Regions from separate parts of the Corynebacterium urealyticum DSM 7109 genome, predicted to be linked through region 2. Evidence: riboswitches for the same ligand, from Rfam matches in the RefSeq annotation. Region 2 holds a riboswitch; the other holds the start of a gene.
What was found. A riboswitch is a leader RNA that binds a small molecule or an ion and turns the genes downstream of it on or off. The one in region 2 is predicted to bind thiamine pyrophosphate.
Positions count from the first base shown of each region.

Region 1: another riboswitch for thiamine pyrophosphate. It lies ahead of thiC (phosphomethylpyrimidine synthase ThiC); the one in region 2 lies ahead of CU_RS01895 (bifunctional hydroxymethylpyrimidine kinase/phosphomethylpyrimidine kinase).

Region 1 covers NC_010545.1:1,307,411-1,310,811, forward strand. Annotated here, with positions in the region: gene tyrS (tyrosine--tRNA ligase) at 1-1,044, opposite strand, end outside; gene CU_RS05560 (Trm112 family protein) at 1,078-1,251, opposite strand; TPP riboswitch at 1,423-1,536, shown strand; gene thiC (phosphomethylpyrimidine synthase ThiC) at 1,536-3,356, shown strand.
Region 2 covers NC_010545.1:458,626-462,026, forward strand. Annotated here, with positions in the region: gene rplM (50S ribosomal protein L13) at 362-805, shown strand; gene rpsI (30S ribosomal protein S9) at 805-1,350, shown strand; TPP riboswitch at 1,582-1,732, shown strand; gene CU_RS01895 (bifunctional hydroxymethylpyrimidine kinase/phosphomethylpyrimidine kinase) at 1,726-3,363, shown strand.

The DNA.
Region 1 (3,401 bases), 850 kb from region 2:
GTCGAGGTGGCTCAGATCAGCCCGACCGAACAGTGCCTGGGCAGCCAGCTCGACCTTGCCGACGGCGTCCTCACCGTGAACCAGCGCCGTCATCTCCTGGGCGAGAACACGCTGCGCCTCCCGCTTGAACGGGCGCTCGGCGACCTCCACGGCAAGTCGGTCGATCTCCTCGCGGTCCAGGAAGGTGAACATGCGGAGGAACTTCACCACGTCGGCGTCGGCGGTGTTGAAGAAGTACTGGTACCAGCTGTACGGGCTCGTCAGCTCCGGATCGAGCCACAGGTTGCCGCCACCCGTGGACTTGCCGAACTTCTTACCCTCAGAGTCCGTAACCAGCGGAACCGTCAGGCCGTGGACAGAATCCCCGTCCATACGACGGACAAGATCCACACCGGAGACGATGTTGCCCCACTGATCGGAGCCACCGACCTGCACGCAGACGTCGTGCTCGCGGTGCAGGTGAACGAAGTCATTCGCCTGCAGCAGCATGTAGGAGAACTCGGTGTAGGAGATGCCGTCGGCAGCGAGGCGACGCTTCACGGTGTCACGGGAAAGCATCGTGTTCAGCGAGAAATTCTTGCCCAGGTCGCGCAGGAAGTGGATGACGGACATGTTGCCGATCCAGTCAGCGTTATTGACCAACGTCGCGGGGTGCAGGTCCTTGCCCGACTCCTCGAGCTCAGCACTTCCCTCGAAGAGGAGGAAAGCGCGCAGCTGCTTCTTGATGTGTTCCACGTTCTCGGCGACCTGCTCCTCGGTCAGCATGGAGCGCTCGCCTACGTCGCGCGGGTCGCCGATCATGCCGGTGGCACCACCCGCCAGGGCGAAAGCCTTGTGCCCGGCCAGCTGGAAGCGACGCAGCAGGAGCAACGGCACGAGGTGGCCGGCGTGGAGGGAATCGCCCGTCGGGTCGAAGCCGCAGTAGACCGCGGTCGGGTTCTTCAGCTGCTCGCGAAGTTCATCAAGGTCGGTGGAGTCGGCGATCAGCCCGCGCCACTGCAGCTCGTCAACCAGGTTGGAGTTTTGAATCGTCTCGTTAGACATGTGTTTTCCTCAGTCAAAGATGTGTGATCGTTTTTAAGCTTCTGCCAGCGGCCAGTCGACCGCCTCATCGGTGAGCAGCACCGGAATGCCATCGGAGACCGGATAGGCACGCCCCAGCCGCGGGTTCACCAGATAGTCGCCGTGATCCTCCAGCGGCTGCTTATCTTGCGGGCAGGCGAGGATCTCCAGAAGCTTCGGATCAATCATGCGTCTCATTGTAGCGACATCTTTTCCTCCCGTTCGCTTGGCTACCCCTACCCGCTTTCTGCCCTCTCCCCTGTGTTCATTGCTGTTGTTTTAGGACGCCGCGCTCGCCTGGCTGCTGCTTCAGGTTCACTCATTGTTTGCGTGTCCGAAGCGTTCGCTATGGTGGGTGCCGTACCGAAATACGGGCGCCCCTGATGTGGCTGGGGCTGAGATCGCGCATGGCAGCGCGGAACCGTCTGAACCTGTCTGGTTAGCACCAGCGAAGGAAGTTGGAGGGGCTCTTTATGAGCGCGCAAAACGCAGATATTTACGCGTCCGAAATTCACCCAAAGCACCGTTACGAACCCCTGCGGGTCAACGGTCTCGAGGTGCCGCAGACCGCGATCGACCTGGACGATTCCCCCACTGGACCGAACGAGCCGGTGAAGATCTACCGCACCCGCGGTCCCTACGCGGAGCCGGAGGTGGGCCTGCCCGCGCTGCGCAGCGAGTGGATCCAGGAACGCGGTGACGTCGAGGAATACGAGGGCCGGAAGCGCAACCTGCTGGACGACGGCACCCGGGCCGCCAAGCGCGGCGCAGCCAGCGAAGAATGGCGTGGCGAGAAGCGCGCACCACTTCGAGCGAAGCAGGGGCAGCGCGTGACGCAGATGGCTTATGCCCGCCGCGGGGAGGTCACCCGCGAGATGGAGTTCGTCGCACTGCGCGAGAACTGCGACGTCGAGAAGGTACGCGCGGCGGTGGCCTCCGGCCGGGCGATCATCCCGAACAACGTCAACCACCCGGAATCCGAGCCGATGATCATCGGTAACCAGTTCCTCACCAAGATCAACGCCAACATCGGCAACTCCGCGGTGACCAGCTCCATCCGCGAGGAAGTGGACAAGCTGCGCTGGGCGACCCGTTGGGGCGCGGACACCGTCATGGACCTGTCCACCGGTAACGACATCCACACCACCCGCGAATGGATCCTGCGCAACTCCCCTGTTCCGATCGGCACCGTTCCGATCTACCAGGCACTGGAGAAGGTGGGTGGCGTGGCCGAGGACCTGACCTGGGAGATCTTCCGCGACACGGTCATCGAGCAGGCCGAGCAGGGCGTGGACTACATGACCGTGCATGCAGGCGTGCGCTTGCCGTTTGTGCCGCTGACATCCAAGCGTGTCACCGGCATCGTCTCCCGCGGCGGGTCGATCATGGCGGGCTGGTGCTTGGCCCACCACAAGGAGTCCTTCCTCTACGAGAACTTCGATGAGCTGTGCGAAATCTTCGCGGCCTACGACGTCGCGTTCTCCCTGGGTGACGGTCTGCGGCCAGGCTCCATCGCCGACGCCAACGACACCGCCCAGTTCGCGGAGCTGAAGACCATCGGCGAACTGTGCAAGCGCGCCTGGGATTACGACGTCCAGGTCATGATCGAAGGCCCGGGACATGTGCCGCTGAACAAGATCCAGATCAACAACGAGAAGGAAGAGGAATGGTGCGGGGGCGCGCCGTTCTATACCCTTGGGCCGCTGGTCACGGATATCGCACCGGGTTATGACCACATCACCTCCGCAATCGGCGCGGCGAACATCGCTGCCGGTGGCACCGCGATGCTGTGCTACGTCACCCCGAAGGAGCACCTGGGGCTGCCGAATAAGGACGACGTGAAGACCGGCGTGATCACCTACAAGCTCGCCGCGCACGCCGCAGACGTGGCCAAGGGCCATCCCGGCGCCCACGAGTGGGACGATGCCATGAGTAAGGCCCGCTTCGAGTTCCGCTGGCACGACCAGTTCGCGCTCTCGCTGGACCCCGACACCGCGCAGGCGTACCACGACGAGACGCTGCCGGCTGAGCCCGCGAAGACCGCTCACTTCTGTTCGATGTGTGGCCCGAAGTTCTGCTCGATGCGCATCAGCCAGGACATTCGCGACGAATTCGGCGACAAGATGGCCGCAGACCTGGGGCTACCAAGCATCGGCCAGCCCGAGGACGCAGCACATGCCGACGCGGACGTCCTCGCGGCAGTCGAGGCTGGCATGGACGAAAAGTCCGCTGAGTTCCTGGAACGTGGCGGGCAGATCTACTTGGAGGATGATGCGAGTGTGCAACACAGTTGATAACGGTGGGGACCAGCCGGGCGCAGGCCCGGCCCAGGGCGCGCA
Region 2 (3,401 bases):
TGTTGCCGTGTGTGGGGGTGCAGTGAAGAGCGCGTGGGCAAGGGACAGGACGCCACCGTTTTCCCGGGCAAGGGTCGTTCAAGAGGAGGACGTCGCCGTGCCCAGCCTTCCTCCGCATCGCACCGCGCGCGGTCGTGAAGCGCTCCGCCGGCGAGCCAGGAGGCGGGCGTAGCGACGTCCTAAAATTTGGCGTATGAGCTGCGGATAGCTAGGGTGTTAAAGGTTGCATAACGTGTCCTCGGGTCTCCACCGGCCGCCGAGGATCCTTGAGCAGCGGAAGAAACTGCCCCCGAGCAGTACATTCACCGCGCTCGAGCGCAGCTCTGGCTGGCAGTTCCGATTCGACCTACAGGAGTCCAACGTGACTACTTTCCACCCGAAGAGCGGTGACATTACCCGTAAGTGGTACGTCATCGACGCCACTGACGTGGTGCTGGGTCGCCTGGCCGTCACCGCAGCTGACCTGCTGCGCGGCAAGGGCAAGCCGACCTTCGCGCCGAACGTTGACTGCGGCGACAACGTCATCATTATCAACGCCGACAAGGTTCACATCTCCTCCAACAAGCGTGACCGCGAGATGCGCTACCGCCACTCTGGCTACCCAGGTGGCCTGAAGTCCATGACCCTGGGCCGTTCCCTGGAGCTGAACCCAGAGCGCGTCATCGAAGAGGCTGTCCGTGGCATGATGCCGCAGAACAAGCTGTCCAACGCTTCCGTTAAGAAGCTTCGCGTCTTCGCCGGCTCCGAGCACCCGTACGCTGCTCAGAAGCCAGAGACCTACGAGATCAAGCAGGTGGCACAGTAATGGCTGAGAACTTCGACAACACCGAGGCCTTCGAGAACGAGGCCGCACAGTACACCTCCACCGACGCTGCCAACGAGGAGTTCGTGGCATCCATCGGTGACTCCCTCAGCGTTGAGGGCCAGGAGGCCGAAGAGGCCGCACCGGCTGCTCCGCTGTACGAGGGCCCGATCCAGACCGTTGGTCGCCGTAAGCGCGCCATCGTCCGCGTCCGCATGGTTGAGGGCTCCGGCCAGATCACCTGCAACGGCCGCGCACTGGAGGACTACTTCCCGAACAAGCTCCACGAGCAGCTCATCAAGGACCCGCTGGTCCTGCTGGAGCGCGAGAACCAGTTCGACATCCAGGCAACCCTGACCGGCGGCGGCCCGTCCGGCCAGGCTGGTGCGATGCGTCTGGCTATCGCCCGCGCCCTGAACAAGTACAACCCGGAGGAGCGCACCCAGCTGAAGAAGGCTGGCTTCCTGACCCGCGACGCTCGTGCTGTCGAGCGTAAGAAGGCAGGTCTGCACGGTGCACGTCGTGCGCCGCAGTACTCCAAGCGCTAAACCTTCACCGGTTTTACCGCCCCAAACCCCCGCATCGGCTGTTTCGGCCGGGCGGGGGTTTCGGCGTTCCTGGGGCGGGAGTACGGGTGCATGCGCGGGATCCGGCCCAGGTGCAGGCGAGTCAAGGTGCGCGAGCCGCCCTGGGTGCTGAAACGGGCCGACCCCAGCTGCGGGGCTGGCCTCACGCCAACCCCAGCACTGCAGTTGCTAGGCTGTGGAGCCACAGGTCAAAAATAACGCAAGGGGTGCGGCCCCGACCGCGCGCAATCCGCGCGAATGCGCAGGTGGCAGATAATTGCCACCAGCCGTCGAGGCCGCTGAGAACACACCCTAAGAACCTGATCTAGTTCGTACTAGCGAAGGGATGCTCGCACTATGCACCACTCCACACTGTCCAACCAGCCCGGTACCAGCGGCGACGCGACCGCGAACACTGCCAACGCCAACCCAACCCCCGCGATCCCGCGCGTGCTGTCCATCGCGGGCACCGACCCCTCAGGCGGCGCGGGCCAGACCGCGGACCTGAAGTCCATCGCCGCGGCCGGTGGCTACGGCATGTCCGTCATCACCGCCCTGGTGTCCCAGAACACCCACGGCGTGCAGGCCATCGAGGAGATCGACCACGACTTCGTCCGTAAGCAGTTCGACTCGGTCTTCGGGGACGTCACCGTCGACGCCATCAAGATCGGCATGCTCGGCGACGCCGCGACCGTCGCCCTCGTCCGCGAGGCGCTGCGCGACAACCCCGCGCCCGTCGTCGTCCTCGACCCGGTCATGGTCTCCAGCTCTGGTCACCGCCTGCTGGAGGAGGACGCGGAGGACGCGGTGCGCGGCCTGGTTGCGGACGTGGACGTCATCACCCCGAACGTCCCCGAGCTCGCTGTCCTGACGGGGAAGGACGCCGCCACCGACTACGACGCCGCCGTCGCCCAGGCCCAGCCGCTCGCCAGGGAGAACGACACCATCGTCATCGTCAAGGGCGGCCACCTCAGCGGGGAGCGCGCGGACAACGCCGTCGTATACCCGGACGGGCGGGTGGACCGGGTGCCGACCTACCGCATCGATACGCGCAATACCCACGGCACCGGCTGCAGCCTCTCCTCGGCGCTGGCCACCCGCATGGGGCTCGGCGAGGACGCCGGGACCGCGCTGCGCTGGTCGACCCGCTGGCTGCACGAGGCGATCGAGAACGGTGAGAAGCTGCAGGTCGGCGACGGCACCGGCTTCGGCCCCGTCGACCATAGCCACCGTTCCCGCCGGCTGGAGCAGGTCGCGAGCAGCGAGATCTGGCCGCACCTGCGTGGCGAGCTGCCGGAAGGTCAGGGCTACGCCGCCGCCCCGACCCCGCACCTGGAACCGGCGGGGCCGCACACCCGCCGTCTGTGGGAGCTGACGGGCCAGGTGTGGCAGGAGATCATGGAGCTGCCGTTCATCCGTGGGCTGGCTTCCGGGCGACTGCCGGAGGAGGATTTCAACTTCTACCTCGCCCAGGACGCCCTGTACCTGAACCGCTACTCGCGCGCGCTGGCGGAGCTGTCCACCAAGGCGCCGGATTCCGCGGGCCAGGTGATGTGGGCGAACTCCGCGGCCGGCTGCATCGAGGGCGAGGCAGAGCTGCACCGTTCCTGGCTGAAGGGCCGTGGGATCGAGGACGCGTCCGCGAATCCGGTGGCGCCGTCCCCGGTCACGCTCGCGTACACGAACTTCCTGGTCGCGACGGCCGCCGTGGAGCCGTATGTGTGCGGGGTCGCCGGGGTGCTGCCGTGCTTCTGGCTGTACGCGGAGATCGGGCTGGAGCTGACGCGGGCGAATCACGACGCCCACCCGTTTAAGGCCTGGCTGGATACTTACGCTGACGAGGAGTTCCTCTCCGGGGCGCGGGAGGCGATCCAGCGCACCGAGGCGGCTTTCGAGGCGGCGAGCGAGGAGGAGCGGGAGGCGGCGACGTCCGCGTATCTCAACGCGGCGGTCTACGAGCGGGAGTTCTTCGACCAGGCAGATCGCCGCTGGTAGCAGGCGGTGGCGCTCGTCCCCACAGCGTGGACGATGAC